3 regions of the Sporomusa intestinalis genome follow, and region 2 is predicted to be linked to each of the others. Evidence: riboswitches for the same ligand, from Rfam matches in the RefSeq annotation. Region 2 holds a riboswitch; each other region holds the start of a gene.
The links. Region 2 has a riboswitch for cobalamin ahead of ACZ481_RS04190 (HD-GYP domain-containing protein). Riboswitches for the same ligand answer to the same signal wherever they lie in the genome.

Region 1: it holds a riboswitch for cobalamin, as region 2 does, so the genes downstream of both, ACZ481_RS07625 (ABC transporter substrate-binding protein) here and ACZ481_RS04190 (HD-GYP domain-containing protein) in region 2, are expected to answer to the same signal.
Region 3: it holds a riboswitch for cobalamin, as region 2 does, so the genes downstream of both, cobI (precorrin-2 C(20)-methyltransferase) here and ACZ481_RS04190 (HD-GYP domain-containing protein) in region 2, are expected to answer to the same signal.

The regions. Positions count from the first base shown of each region.
Region 1 is NZ_AP042390.1:1,690,736-1,696,075, forward strand. Features, by position in the region: rRNA gene ACZ481_RS07610 (23S ribosomal RNA) at 1-850, shown strand, start outside; tRNA gene ACZ481_RS07615 (tRNA-Gln) at 1,147-1,222, shown strand; tRNA gene ACZ481_RS07620 (tRNA-Lys) at 1,279-1,354, shown strand; cobalamin riboswitch at 1,559-1,744, shown strand; gene ACZ481_RS07625 (ABC transporter substrate-binding protein) at 2,177-3,139, shown strand; gene ACZ481_RS07630 (TonB-dependent receptor plug domain-containing protein) at 3,165-5,294, shown strand.
Region 2 is NZ_AP042390.1:912,571-917,910, forward strand. Features, by position in the region: gene ACZ481_RS04175 (outer membrane protein assembly factor BamB family protein) at 1-20, shown strand, start outside; gene ACZ481_RS04180 (ABC transporter ATP-binding protein) at 70-747, shown strand; gene ACZ481_RS04185 (flavodoxin) at 1,014-1,457, shown strand; cobalamin riboswitch at 1,536-1,717, shown strand; gene ACZ481_RS04190 (HD-GYP domain-containing protein) at 2,101-2,676, shown strand; gene cobO (cob(I)yrinic acid a,c-diamide adenosyltransferase) at 2,781-3,314, shown strand; gene ACZ481_RS04200 (ABC transporter ATP-binding protein/permease) at 3,311-5,074, opposite strand; gene ACZ481_RS04205 (ABC transporter substrate-binding protein) at 5,224-5,340, shown strand, end outside.
Region 3 is NZ_AP042390.1:5,406,615-5,411,954, forward strand. Features, by position in the region: gene ACZ481_RS25070 (ABC transporter substrate-binding protein) at 1-872, opposite strand, end outside; gene ACZ481_RS25075 (ABC transporter ATP-binding protein) at 907-1,671, opposite strand; gene ACZ481_RS25080 (FecCD family ABC transporter permease) at 1,680-2,738, opposite strand; gene cobI (precorrin-2 C(20)-methyltransferase) at 2,735-3,457, opposite strand; cobalamin riboswitch at 3,565-3,749, opposite strand; gene serS (serine--tRNA ligase) at 4,087-5,340, opposite strand, start outside.

The sequences.
Region 1 (5,340 bases), 780 kb from region 2:
GCGACTGGACAGAAAGACCCCATGGAGCTTTACTGCAACCTGACATTGAGTTTTGGTAAATGATGTACAGGATAGGTGGGAGACTAGGAAGATAGGACGCAAGTCTTGTTGGAGTCAATGTTGGGATACCACCCTTTATTTACTGGAGTTCTAACTCAAGGAGTAACGAAACTGAGGACAGTGTCAGGCGGGCAGTTTGACTGGGGCGGTCGCCTCCGAAAGAGTAACGGAGGCGCCCAAAGGTTCCCTCAGCGCGGATGGAAATCGCGCGAAGAGTGTAAAGGCAGAAGGGAGCTTGACTGCAAGACAGACAAGTCGAGCAGGGACGAAAGTCGGGCTTAGTGATCCGGTGGTACCGAGTGGAAGGGCCATCGCTCAACGGATAAAAGCTACCCTGGGGATAACAGGCTAATCTCTCCCAAGAGTCCATATCGACGGGGAGGTTTGGCACCTCGATGTCGGCTCATCACATCCTGGGGCTGAAGTAGGTCCCAAGGGTTGGGCTGTTCGCCCATTAAAGTGGTACGTGAGCTGGGTTCAGAACGTCGTGAGACAGTTCGGTCCCTATCCATCGCGGGCGTAAGAGACTTGAAGGGAACTGCTCCTAGTACGAGAGGACCGGAGTGGACGGACCGCTGGTGTACCAGTTATCCCGCCAGGGGTAGAGCTGGGTAGCTACGTCCGGAAAGGATAAACGCTGAAAGCATCTAAGCGTGAAACCAGCCTTAAGATGAGGTCTGTCATTCGTAAGAAGTAAGGCCCCTTGGAGAAGACAAGGTTGATAGGCCAGGAGTGGAAGTGGAGTGATCCATGGAGCGGACTGGTACTAATAGGCCGAGGACTTGACTTTAAGCAGCGAACCAACTTGCCGCGAGCGAGAGCGAAACGGGAAGTTGTGTGAGTCGCTTAGTTAGAGCGGAGCGATAACATCCTTATGGAATGTTGTAACTCCGAACTGGCAACCAGTATCATTGATAATCCTAATTGTAGTGGGAACGAGAGTAATAAGGAAGTTCCGCGCTCCGCTTGGAACTAAGCGATTCACGCAGGTTCCAGCGTCGCTAACGCTCCTAATAACCTGGTTCTCTGCTTATCTTCTGTGAAGTTTTTAGGGAACATACTCTTACGAGATGTTCACCTATTAACAGGGGCGTCGCCAAGTCGGTAAGGCAACGGACTTTGACTCCGTCATGCGTTGGTTCGAGTCCAGCCGCCCCTGCCATCCAACTCTACCGTAATATTGTAGAGTGGCAGATATTGTATATCGTATTATCAATTGACCTACTAGCTCAGTCGGTAGAGCACCTGACTTTTAATCAGGGTGTCCCGCGTTCGAGTCGCGGGTGGGTCACCAGAATTCAAGCCTCTCCGGGCATAGTTTCCGGGAGGCTTTCTTTTTGCAACCTTGAATGCCTGAAATCGATTGTAAAAACCAGGATATTCCACATTTTTGCGCCTACTTCTGGGCCCCGGAGGAGCACTGGAAAAATGGATTGACTCAGCTGTAACAATATGCTACCATAAACATGATTTAAGTAAACCAACACTGCCTTCGACAATTACATGTATGGAAACAGGTGCCCTTTAAGGGGGCTTAATAGGGAAGACCGGTGCAATGCCGGCGCGGTCCCGCCACTGTAATGAGGAGTGACCCTGCATAAATACCACTGGGACGAGAGTTCTGGGAAGGTGCGGGCGAACGATGATTCAAAGCCAGGAGAACTGCCTGTTTGACAGTCACCGTAGTGCCGTTATTCTATGCGGCATTTACCCACGCGCGATGGGGAGGGGATTATGAAAGCATTTCGGCTATCTAACCTTCCTGGCATTTTTGCCGGGAATTTTTATTTAGTGGAATATCGCTGTAAAATTGACCTTTCCGGCAGGGAGAGGTCAATTTTTTTGTTGCCCCCATTCCTCATTTTGGCTGCTATGTATAACACTGCTGATGGCAGCGGGCTCCGGTCGTTTTCATTGTTCTTGTATTCTGGCAGCGCCTTGTCGCCATACGGGCGGACAGGCTGTGTTATGGATAAATAAAAGCAAAGGAGTGACAATTTGAAAAGACAGATTGACGTGGTTTTTTCCGCAACCGGGCCGCCGCGGGGCAGGATGTTTGGCGTTGACGGGAAGTTCGCCGTATCGTGATGGGCGCGGCTAAAGGAGCGAGGGGTATATGAGGAGCCAACCAGAGAAATATAGGCGCTATGCGGTTTTTTTGCTATTGTTATTGTTACTTGTGAATATCACCGGCTGCGGGCCGAAAGCGGCGGCGCCGGCGTCTGCCGTCTACCTGACCGTGACGGACGATGCCGGACGGGTTGTCACTTTACCTAAGCGGCCGCAGCGGATCGTGCCGTTGGCCGCGAGTGCTCTTGACCTGCTCTATGCGGTCGGCGGCGAGGCTGTGGGCAAGCCCAGCTCCAAGACCGGCGATACGCCGCCAATGGCGCAAGCCCTGCCGGAGGTGGGGCATATCTCGAATATTAACGCCGAGCAGCTGCTGGGGTTGCAACCCGATCTCGTTATCGGCTTTCACGGCATGCACGAAAAGCTGATTCCGATTCTGGAAAGCAGTAATATCCCGGTTATTATTGTAAAAATGAAAACAGAACAGGACGTGGCAGACAAGATCAAACTGTTCGGTGAACTGGCCGGTACACAGCAGCAGGCCGCAAAGGTAGCGGACGCCATGCAGTCACGCATCAACGCGATTGCCAGCCGTGTGCCGCCGACGGCGAAGTCGGTCGCGATTCTGCATGCTACGGCCAGCAGTGTGACTGTGCAGCTTGACAACAGCATCGCCGGCGATATTGCCCGCATCCTGCGGCTGAAGAATATTGCCGCCAGTGTTGACGGCAGCCTGGAAGCGGCGCCGTACAGCATGGAAAAGCTGGTGGAGGGAGATCCCGATATTGTTTTGATTACCTACATGGGCTCTATGGCTGATATCGAAAAGCGGCTGCGGGACGATGTCAAAGCCAATCCTGCCTGGAATGGTCTGCGGGCTGTGAAAAATGAGCAGGTCTTTTTCCTGCCAATGGAATTATTTTTATTAAATCCGGGCATTCGCTTTGACGAGGCTGTAACCTATATGGCCAAGGTCGTCTATCCGGAGGTATTTGGTGCAAATAAATAATGGGTAAATCAAGGGGGATTTTGGCATGAAAAAAGGCTCCATGATCAGAAAACAAACCACGGCGGCAGTCCTGGCCGCCTGTTGGACGCTCAGCCCGCTGGCGACAGCGGCTGAGCAAGCTGAGAAAACCGAGTTTAACCTGCCGGAAACCATTGTTACGGCAACTCGTACGGAACAGACGGTTAAGGAGACTCCGTCCACCGTTCAGGTTATCACCAGGGACCAGATCGAGGCGATGCAAAGTCAGACCCTGGCCGACGTATTGCAGCAGGCCACCGGCATTGTCATGTTCAATGACTTCCAGAGCCGCGCCAATGTAAGCATCCGCGGCTCGGAATCGCGCCATGTATTGATCATGGTCGACGGGCGGCGGTTGAGCGGCGAGCTTTCTTATAATTCCGCGAACGCCTATGATATCAGCCGCATCCGTATGGACAACGTGGAGCGGATCGAGATTGTCCGCGGTTCGGCCGGCGCTGTGTACGGCAGCGACGCCATGGGTGGCGTCATTAATATTATCACCAAAAAGCCCGCGCAGAACGAAGGCCGGTTGTCCTACGAATACGGTTTTTGGGACGGCCGGGAAAAAGCCAATCAGAATATGCAGTTTTATTATCAGGGCGTCAATGAGGACGGCAACTTTACCTGGAACCTCAGCGTCGGCCAGCATAAGCCGCAGCCCTTTACGGCTATGGCGAGGGGAACGACAACGACCATGAGCGGCATGCCTCCCAAACCGGTAGTGACGCCATACAGCCTGCCGTATACCGTGAATTATTACGGCGAGGAAACGCCGCTGGCGCTGAGCGGAACCTGGCAACTGGATAATGGCAGTCATGTGCGGCTGGATTACAGCAAATTGTGGGAAAAAACATATAAAAACACTGTATCAACAATGGGCAGTGTTAAAACCGAGTTAGTCAAGAACGATAATACCAGAACCGACTGGTCCCTGGAGTACGGCGGCGCCGACCCCGGCGGGGAATGGCTGATCAGAGCCTATCAGTCCGCCTATGACAAGGATTATAGCGGCTATGACAATGGCGCCCTTAAACGGTTTGATTTGGTTGACCGGAAGATAACCACCCTGGAAGGACGCAATTCCTGGCAGGCAGATGCCCGAAACCGGATTAGTGCCGGCTGGGAATGGCGTAAAGACCAGTCGGAAGGGACCCGGATTGATAAACCGGGGAGTGCCGGCAAACCGGTTAATTATGGTTCTCTAACCGGTATTTCTGATAAAGCGTCTTTGGAATATCGTGCTTTATACATACAGGATGAATATAAAGCAGACGATAAATTGCTGTTCATTTCCTCACTGCGTTACGATTGGAGTGATAAATTCAGTTCAGAAGTTACACCGCGGCTTGGCATCACCTATAAGGCGCAGGATGATTTGCGGATTAAAGCGGTTGTCGGCAAAGGCTATAAAACACCGACCGTTAATGAACTCTATCATAACTGGGAAATGTTCCAGGGCGGGGGCCCGACCTTTGGTCAATATTTCACCGGCGCGCCTGATATCCAGCCGGAAAGTTCCACCGATTATGAACTTTCGCTGGAAAAGGACTGGGACAAGTCTGCGGCCCGGATCAGCGTATTTCGCAGCAATGTCAAGGATTTGATCGACAGTTATTTTACCGGTACATACATGAATAGGGATGACGGTTCGACAACAACGACTAAGCCGAGCGGCATGGTAGGGGCGGATTGGAATCAGATCATGTCTTATACCAATATCGATAAAGCGACTATCCAGGGCTTTGAGACAGAACTGTCCCGCCAATTGTCAGACTCCGTCAAAGTCCGGGCCGGCTATGTCTATCTCGACGCCAAGGATAAAGAAACCAATGCCCGCCTTGCCCAGCGCGCCCGTCATCAGCTTACGCTCGGCGTCAGCTACATGCCGCCGCAGTCGACCTGGAACATGAATCTCAATGTGGTGACACTGAAGGATTATCTAACCAACGAAGGCAGTGCTATTAGCAGCCCCCTTACCAATCAATCGTACAGCGTTGTTAATCTCATGGTGCAGAACCATATCAGCAGCGACAAGATGCTATATCTGGGCATAGACAACCTCACCGACCATACCGACTACGTCCACGGCAATCCCGGCCGCGTCTACCGCACCGGCGTGCAGTACAAGTTCTAAATTAAGTAAACAGGCGGAACAGGAACGGACAGATGGCATTATGCCT
Region 2 (5,340 bases):
TATTATTAAAAAGAAATTAGTTACGCCTGGCCGGTACTGGCATGCAGGGCGCTATAAGGAGGGATTGCTATGACAATTGCCTTGGTCGATGTAGGGAAAACATATAACATTGATGGCAGTGAGGTTTTTGCCCTGGACGGGGTTAACCTGACTATTCCCGCCGGGGAATTTACCGCAATTATGGGACCTGAGGGCGCAGGTAAATCAACACTTATTAATATTTTAGGCTGCAGGGACCGGCCGACCATTGGCTCCTATACCCTTGACGGCCAGGAGATAACATGTCTGAACGATGCCGCATTAGCTGCCACCCGGAATCAGAAAATTGGTTTTGTGCACCAGTACTTTAACCTGTTGCCGCGCATGTCGGCTTTACAGAACACCACGCTGCCATTAATTTATGCCGGTGTTGATAAACAGGAACGCTACGAGCGGGCGGAACAGGCGCTGCTGACTGTAGGGCTGAGTAAGAATATGCGGCAGCGCCCAAATGAAATGACCGGCGGTCAACGGCAGCGTGTGGCCATTGCCCAGGCACTTGTTAATAATCCGTCCATTATTCTGGCTGATGAACCGACCAGTAATCTGGATACTAGAGCAGGTAATGAGATTATGGAGGTTCTTAGCCGTCTTAATCAGCAGGGCCACACCGTTGTCATCGTCACCAATGCCTCTGAGATTGCCCGGCGCACAGGCCGTGTTATTCATGTGCGCAATGGGCGTATTTTAGGGGAGGAGAGCGTGTAATGCCCCGTAAATCCAGCCATTCCCGGGGAAAACCGCCGGGCGTGGCTGGATTTACGGGATAGTTTACAATTAAAATAAATAATAAATTAAGTACTGGGAGATATTGACTAAAAGCTCGTTTCGCGTTATATTAATGATAAAGATTATCATTTTCACTGATAAAAATGCATTGTGGGGGTGAGCAAAAAGCAGCTGAACTAAAGCTTTGGCTGATATTTTTTTTGACAAGCGATTGAGAACCTATTTCAATTATGGAGGGATTAAGCATGAAAAAGCTAGCTGTTATTTATTGGAGTGGTACTGGGAATACGGAACAAATGGCTGTGGCTGTAGCGGACGGTGCTAAAAGCAATGAAGGCGTTAGTGTTGAATTAATTGCCGTAAATAATGCGAATAAAAATAATGTTGGTGAAGCGGATGCGGTTGCTTTAGGCTGCCCGTCTATGGGGGATGAAGTGCTGGAGGAAACGGAAATGGAGCCATTTGTGGCAACCTTACAGGCCGCTGAGTTAAGCGGCAAACCGCTGGCTTTATTTGGCTCCTATGGCTGGGGCGACGGACAATGGATGCGGGATTGGGAGGAAAGAATGAAGGGCCTTGGCGCCGAGTTGGTAGCGAATGGCTTGATTGTACAGGAAAGTCCTGACGACCAGGGGCTTGGCCAGTGCAAAGAGCTGGGGGCAAAATTAGCCCAGACAGCTGTAAAATAATAATCTGACAAATAGTTATTGACATATTTTGGGCTACATGCTACATTTAATTTGAAACGAAAAACAGATACATAAAACAATTGAATATTGGAGACAGGTGCCCGCAAGGGCTTAATAGGGAAGACCGGTGTAAAACCGGCGCGGTCCCGCCACTGTAATGGGGGAGCAAACCTAAGGTATACCACTGAGACTTAGTCTTGGGAAGGTTTGGGCGAGCAATGATCCAGAGCCAGGAGAACTGCCTGTCTGACAGTCACCGTTTTACCCACGGGCGATGGGAAGGGGATTATTATAAGAATCATTTAGCCAGATAGATTGCTTTTTTCAGTTCGACCCTCCCGCATTATGTAAGGGAGGGTTTCTTTATTGCCATTTTGGCCATCATCAAGCGTAAAATATAATGTGGTCAAGGCACTGTCTGAACTTGTGCGATAAATGTTTGTTCCGGGTGTAGTGTCCCAGGACAGAACTCCTGAGCCAGGCTCAGGAGTTTTATTTTCCAGACCGCAAGCTTAACATTCGCCAAAGGCCCGGCTGCCGCTTTTGCCAAACCTGCGTGAGCCGTGTTTGCTGCCAGGGGGGTTGATTGCATCAGGGTGAGCGGGTCATACTAATAAAAACATAACAGGGACGGTGAAATACAATGCAAAAAGTCGCTAGCTTACTGTCGCTTCTTGGCAAGCACGATCCCGGTACCCTCAGCCATTGCCAGAGTGTTGCCATGCAAATGTTTGAATGGGCAGCCTGTATGGATTTTTCTGAGCGGGAGATGCAAAAATCCCTGACCTGCGGCATGGTGCATGATATTGGGAAACTATGTCTGTCAAGTACAATCCTAAACAAAGTCGAACCATTGTCAGAGCATGAAGAGACGATGATTAAATTTCATCCTTTATATGGGGAAGCAATCCTTAACGCCATGGGATTAGCAGAAATCAGCCGGGTTATCCGGTATCATCGTGACCGCTATGATGGCTGGGGGTCCCCGGATGGTCTTAAAGAAGCCGAGCTTCCGTTTTTAAGCCGAATGCTTGCTGTTTGTGACGCCTTTGATGAAATGACAAACAGGCGCCAGGAAAATAGCCGGAATTTAAATACCCAGCAGGCTTTGCTGGCAATAGAGCGCTGTGCCGGCACCCGGTTTGATCCATGGCTGTGTCATCAATTTAACAGTTATATGGAAAAAATAGAAGCGAAAAAGGATGAGTATCTGATCTGAAGGATTGCTGCTGTAGGCCAGAGAAGCAGGAGAATAGGCTATGGGCGGGAAAATATAGTTAAAAGCTGTGATAAGGAAATGACATACAGGAAGGGACTGGGAGTATGAAAGAGCGCCACGGATTAATTATTGTCAATACAGGCAATGGTAAAGGCAAGACAACAGCGGCGTTGGGGCTGGGGCTGCGGGCCTGGGGACAAGGGTTTAAAGTGCTCGTCTTGCAATTTATCAAGGGAAACTGGAAATACGGTGAATTAGAGGCTGCAGCGAGGATGGGCGAGGATTTTGTCATCCGCCAGCTAGGCGAGGGGTTTGTACGGCATGCCACAGATGAGGCGTTAGCTGATCACAAAGACGCAGCTGCAGACGCACTCCTTGATGCCAGGGAAGAAATGCTCTCAGGCAAGTGGGACATGATTATTCTGGATGAGATTAATTATGCTATCAAATATGGACTGGTCCCGATAGCGGAAGTACTGGCGCTGCTGACAGCAAAACCACAGACGCTGCACCTTGTACTCACCGGCAGGGATGCACAGCCGGAAATTATTGCTAAGGCCGATTTAGTCACAGAAATGAAAGAAATTAAGCATCCCTATAAAAAGGGGGTCCCTGCTCAAAAAGGGATCGAGTTTTAACTGGAATTAGCGAATTGCAGTATAGTGCCTGCCGTCGGCTGCTGCTCAGAATAATGCCATAAACCGGTTGTCTCCAAATGTAAAATCCGCCGGTGATAAGCCTTCAGAGTATCCCGGTGACCGATGCTGATAAACGCTGTTTTCGGTAGCTGCTCTTTGAGAATCCGGTACATGGCCTGCTCCATGCCGGTATCAATACAGGAGGTTGTTTCATCCAGAAACAGCCATTCAGGCTGATGCAGTATTGCTCGGGTAATGGAAAGCCTTTGCAGTTCACCCATTGAAAGCAGTTTTGACCAGTCTGCTTCCTTTTCCAGGTGTTGCTGCAGTGAGCATAAACCACAAATTGTCAGCAGCTCCTTGATTGCCCGGTTAGGAACATCAGCCACGCTGTGCGGGTATAAAATGGCTTTGCGGAGTGAACCAATAGGTAAGTAGGGTTTTTGTGGCAGAAACAGCATCTTTTCCGCTGTCGGTAATGTGATTTTCCCGGCAAAGAACGGCCATATGCCTGACAATGTCTTTAATAAGGTTGTTTTTCCACAGCCGGACGGGCCGGTAATAAGCAGGCTTTCTCCGGGGCTTAACTCCAGTGTTAAATCATTTATTAAAACCTGGCCGGCCGGTGATAATACCGTAAGGTTTTTCATTGCTACCGTTTTATGATTGCCTGCTATTATAGCAGCCGGCCGTGGGGTGATTTCTTTATGATTGGCAGCCAGCTGCGTGTAGAACTCTCTTAAGCGGTCAGTGACTGCCTGCCACTGTGCTATCTTGCCAAAGCTGTCGATCAGGTAAGAAAGGGCAGAATGAACGTACCAGTAGGCGCCTGATATCTCAAATAACTGGCCAAGCAGTAATTCGCCGTTGAAATACCGGGGCGAGGCAATCAGGAAGGCGAAAACGATGGATAACTGGGAATAAATTGATGATATCCAGGTAATTGTTCTGGTCGTTTTAATTATAGAAAGATAAGTAGCCACAATTCTCGCCAGGTGCCGCATTAAATTAACCTTTTCCTGCTGGTCCCCTTTGTAGAGGGCAACACATTCGCCATATTCCTGCAAGCGAATCAGGCAATAGCGGAAATCAGCCTCATTGCTTTGCTGGACATTACTTTGCCGCATCAGCGGATGGCCTGCCTGCATAGTGACCCATGTCCCGAAGGCAGAATAAATGAGGGCTGATAAAACGAGATAACCGGGAAGAATAAATTCGGTGCCGGCCAAGGAGACTTTGAGCTCGCCTGACAAATGCCACAATACAGCGGCGAATACAGTGAGCGATATAATTTGACGCAAAAAGCCTGTTGCCAGCTCTAAGGAGTGAGTGACAAACAGATTAATATCTTCGCCAATTCGCTGGTCCGGATTATCAACAGTGTCAGGATGTACACTCATGCGAAAATAGGTTTGGTTATGCAGCCATAAGCTGATATATTTGTCGGTTATCCACTGCCGCCAGCGTATCTGCAGCATCATTTTAAAATGCGTCTGGCTGCCGGAAGCGGCAACCAATACCAGCGACAGAACAATAAATTGTGCCAAAGAGTTTGTAAAACCGTTATAGCTAAGCTGTTGCAGATTAGTATAAAAACCCACCTGCCAGCTGTTAAGCTGCATAGTTAATAATACGATCAGCCCTGTACAAACAATAAGGGAACAGGTTAGGAGCCAAGCCTGCAAGCCTGCTGATGACCACCAATAGGACAATAACAGTCTTATTAAGTTGCCATTGGTTTTGGCGGTATAGTTGATCATAGGTTTCCTCCTCCCCAGGCAGGACGAATGATCCTCACAAAAAGCAGGTATGGCATTTATATGCCTCTGTGGGTACAGATATGTAAGCAAATACAAGAAGAATTGCAATACTATGTATATGTTGCAGTTGAATTTTTAGGAGGCACGATATGAAGCGTCCGGCAGCTATCAGCCTGTTGATAATAGTTTTAAGCTATGCTTTTTTGCTTACTGCCGGCTGTGGCCCCAGTCCCAGGGAGCAGGCGCCAGCGCCGCCTGGCGGCTAC
Region 3 (5,340 bases), 1.0 Mb from region 2:
GAGACCAGTTTCTCTTCTATAATATAGACCTGACCCTGCCGCACTGCCTTGATTTTGTCAAAACCCGGGCGCTGCTTGATTGCGTCAACAGTAATCCCGGGATTCATTGGACCCCGCTGCGCCAGAAAGATGTCGATTGCATCGGCCTTCATCAGCAGGCGCTCACTGCCATAAGCAGCAATGCTGCCGGCAGTTTTTATTGCCTCCGCATCGGCAGCTACATTGATGGCGCCAGCCAGATTAAGGACGATCCCGGGCGTGCTTGCCGGCGTAATTGTCCGGTACTCAGTAGCGGTTGACTCAAAGTAGACCTGCTTTTTAACAGGCGCCTTAGCTGTACGGTCTGCAATCTCTGCAAGTTTGTTATGAAAAGCAGCCAGACGGTCAGCAGCCTGCTGCTCCCGGCCTGTCAATACAGCCAGTTTATGAATATAGCTGTCAAAATCCTCGAATTTCTCAGGATACAGACAAACAATGGTAATATTCGCCTGCTCTAAGGTTTTAATAAAATCCGGATAACTTTGTTTGATAAACGGTCTGATAATAACGAGGTCAGGCTGTGCAGCCAGGACTTTCTCCGGATCGGCGCGATAGTCAAATACCGGCTTATTTTGAGCAGCGGGATCAGACTCGGCCGTACTGACACCAATAATCTCCGGCCCCAGACCAAGGGCCAGCAGGTTTTCCGTATGGGCTGAATACAAAGAAATAATACGCTTTGCCGGCTGTTTAAGAACGATCTTTTGGTTTAAATCGTCAACAATACTTATGCTGCCTTCATCCGGTGCAGCCGGCTGTTTAGGGGAGCCACAGCCAAGTAAGGACAACAGCAGGATAACAATGCCAATAACACGTAAAAATTTAGTTTTCATTGCTTTTTTCACCCCTTCAGCAAAGTTCGTCCCCTTACAGGTCGGAAAGTACGGCCAGACCGGTCTCGCCTGCACGTACTACCTTAATATTAAATACATCCCGGATAAGTGCAGGGGTAAGTACGGCTGACGCCGGCCCCTGCTCAACCAGCCGGCCAGCCTTAAGAACAACAGCGTCTGAACAAAAGACGCTGGCAAGATTAAGATCATGGATAATGGCCACCACTGTTAATCCCTGCTCTGCACACAGCTCCTTGAGCAGGTTGAGACAGGTAATGCTGTAAAAAATATCCATATTGGAAAAAGACTCGTCTAAAAACAGAATTTCCGGCTGTTGCGCCAGGGCTTTGGCAAATAATACCCGTTGGCGTTCGCCGCCACTCAGCTCTGTAATAAGCCGTCCCGCAAAATCAAGCGTATTAGTAATCCGCATGACATTCTCAATAATCCTTAAATCTCCGTCATTCAGCCCTTGAAGCCTGGCCTTAAACGGAGTACGGCCCATGCCGACAATATCCAGACAGGTATAGGGGAATCTAATCTCCATATTTTGCGGTACAATCGCAATATAGCGGGCCAATTCCTCAATCCGATAGGCAGTGATATCCCGGTCTTTAATTGTTATATTGCCGGCAACGGCCTTCATCTGACCTGTCATAACATTGAGCAACGTCGTTTTACCCGAGCCATTAGGGCCTACGATACCGGTAAAACTACCTTGGCAGATACTCAGGCTGATATCACGCAGCACCGGTTTATCAGCATAATTAAATTGTATGTTTTCTACTTTAATCATCATAAACGCCCCTACCCAAGCGTCTTGTTGCGCAGCCTGAATATATATACAAAAAATGGCCCGCCTAACAGTGTTGTCAAGACACCGACAGGGATTTCAATATTGCCGACTGACCGGCCAAACGTATCAGCTGTCAGGAGCAGCAAACCACCAGTCAGGCCGCATAGCGGAATTAAGGCCTTATTATCGGAACCAGTGACCATTCTGACCATATGGGGCACAATCAGGCCGACAAAACCAATAATACCGCCAATAGCGACACATACCGCCGTAATAAGCGCGCCGGCCCCCAACAGGATTGTCCGCAAACGCGACGCATTAACCCCAAGGCTGCGGGCCTCACGGTCACCCAGTGACAAAATATTGAGATCGCCGGCATGATAATAGCACAAAAAACAAGCGGCCAGAATCAATGGCCAGGCATACACCACATGGTCCCAGCTTTTAGCCGCTAAGCTGCCAATCAGCCAGGCAACGATAGCAGATACCTGTTCACCGGCCAGACTTTTTACCATACTGATTGCTGCCGACAGGATGCTGCTGACAATAATCCCGGCAATAATCAGGTTTGCCGACGATACATACCCCTTTACCCGCGCCATTGACATAACAATCAACAGGGTAAGAACGGCGCCGCCAAAAGCAAACAGTGTTACCGGCAGGCCTCCCTGGGCAAATATATTGAGATAGATCGCAACACTGGCGCCAAAAGCAGCGCCTGTTGATACCCCCATGGTATAGGAATCAGCCAGTGGATTCATCAACAACGCCTGAAAAACCACACCTGCCACAGCCAGGCCGCCGCCAACGGCAATAGCGGCCAGAATCCGCGGCAGGCGTATATCCCAGATGATTGCCGTCTGGGCAGCGTTAATGGAACTATAGGCTTCCTGGCTGCCAGTCAGCTTGCCATAGATAACGGCAGCCGCATCAGCCATGCTGATATCCGCCCGGCCGAACCCAACCGCCGCTAAAGCAAACAACACGGTTGCCGCCAGGAGGACCAAGCCGGCAATACGGGCCTTAGCCTGTTTGCGCCGCAGGAGGGCCGCTAACGAACTGCTGTTCATGCCAATGCGTGTTTACTCACTTTAGAGCGTTTAGTAAGAATGGTCGACAAATAGTTAACTTTCTTGCTGCCAGCCGTTATCAGATCATGAATTATTTCTTCACCCTCCAAACCACATTTGGAGACCATAACAGCGTTTTCAACCATACCGTGTTTATGCAGTTTTTCGACAATTTCAGTATAATTTTTGTATACTTTCATAAGCACAACATTATCAGATACCGCCAGTACCTGCTCCAGACGCTTTTCATCAATCGTGGCAGGTACGATACTGAGTATATCGCCGCCTTCAGCCAGCGGCACCCCTAAGCGGTTGCCAATCGCCGAAAACGAATTAACGCCGGGAATATTAACAATTTCATGGCCTGAATCTTCCAGCAGCCGATACACATACATATAAGTGCTATAAAGCATAGGGTCGCCCAGGGTCAGGAACGCAACTTTCTTGCCAGCATCCAGTAAGCCAAGGATTATGCTTTTATTGCTCACCCAGGCCTCAGACAGGGCTTGGGCGTTATAGTTCATGGGAAATACGAGCTCCAAAACCTCACTGCCTTCCTGAATATACGGACGGGCAATCGACATTGCCGTACTTTCGTCTTTTTTCTCCGTCCGGGGAGCAATGACTACATCTGCCGACTTAATGGCATTAATAGCTTTCAAAGTTAGTAATTCAGGATCGCCCGGTCCTACACCGACGCCGTAAAAAATTCCTGCCATAATCTAAACAACTCCTTAAAAAATAAAATCTCTGTCACGCGCACGGGCGTGGCAGAGATTATTTGCCGTATTGACGCAAATCCCCTCCCCATCGCGCGTGGGTGAAAACGGTGATTGTCAAACAGGCAGTTCTTCTGACTTAGGCTCATCGCCGGACTACGCCTTCCCAAAATAGGTTACTATTTCAGTGGCTCATTTGCAGTTGGCTCACCATTACAGCGGCGGGACCGTGCCGGATTCGCACCGGCTTCCCTTTTAAGCCCGATCGGGCGCCTGTTCCATATAGAATTACTTAAATTGTATGATTAACAGTACGAAAAGTCAAGATAATTTATGTCTACGCTATGTAACCGCAGATAGTTACTAATTTATAAAGTAACGGTACCAGGTATTCAACCGTCAGGATCGCAACATTATTTTTGCAATAACTTCATTTACTTTGTTTTATTTGTTATAATTAACAAATAAAACAAAATATGTAAAAGAGAGAAAAAAATGATAAAATATCTTGTGCTCTTATTGCTGTTTGCAATACTTATGTACTTTTTAAGCCCTTATCTCGTCCCGGTTAATAATGTCTGAATAGCAAACCCCGGCACTTCAAGCAGCAAAAGTGCCGGGGCCCGGTCTTACCTGATTATATCTACCCCCATATAGGGACGCAAAACCTCCGGCACAATAACTGAACCGTCTTCCTGCTGGTAGTTTTCCAAAACAGCGGCAACCGCCCGGCCAATTGCCACCCCTGATCCGTTCAGGGTATGGACAAACTCTGGTTTGGCCTTGGGTTCTCGGCGGAATTTTATCTCTGCCCGCCGGGCCTGGAAATCTTCAAAGTTGGAACAGGATGAAATCTCGCGATAGGTGTTGAAGCTAGGCAGCCACACCTCGAGATCGTAGGTCTTGGCCGATGAGAATCCCATGTCGCCTGAACACAATAACATGGTTCTGTGCGGCAAGCCTAACAGCTGCAATACTTTTTCCGCATTAAGAGTCAGCTGTTCCAGTTCATTGTAAGATTCTTCCGGCAGACTGAATTTAACCAGCTCTACTTTGTTAAACTGGTGCTGACGAATAAGCCCCCGGGTGTCCCGGCCGGCAGCACCGGCCTCGGCCCGGAAACATGCGCTGTAGGCTGTATAATAAAGCGGCAGCTCCTTGGCATCCAGAATTTCCTGGCGATGCAGGTTGGTGATCGGCACTTCTGCCGTGGGAATAAGATAATAGTCAAGGCCTTCCAGCTTAAACATATCCTGGGCAAACTTAGGCAGCTGGCCTGTGCCAATCATGCTGGCTTCATTAACTATAAAGGGTGGAAAGAACTCGGTATAGCCATGTTTTTGGGTATGAAGGTCGAGCATAAAGTTAATTAATGAACGTTCCAGCCGGGAACCCAGCCCTTTATAAAAAGTAAACCTGGCACCAGTTACTTTGCCGCCCCGCTCAAAGTCAAGAATACCCAATTTTTCACCAAGCTCCCAATGGGCAAGCGGTGTAAAAGTAAAATCACGCGGTGTACCAAAGCGGCGAATTTCTTTATTATCCTGTTCATTTTTACCTATAGGCACCGATACATGAGGCACATTGGGAATGCCCATGATAATAGCGGCCAATGCTGACTCCGCTTCTTTGACCTTGGCATCAATGGCGCTAATGCAATCGCCCACCTCACGCATCTCTAGAATCATATCATCGGCATTTTCCCCATTTTTTTTCTTTTTGCTGATGGCCTGAGACACAATATTCCGCTTGTTTTTAAGTGTTTCCACTTCGGCCAATAATTCCCGCCGTTCTTTTTCCCGGTTAATAAACACATTCAGGCTCATGGCTGCGCCCCGGTTAGCCAGCGCCTGTTCAATTACCCCGGAGTTATCCCGTACGAA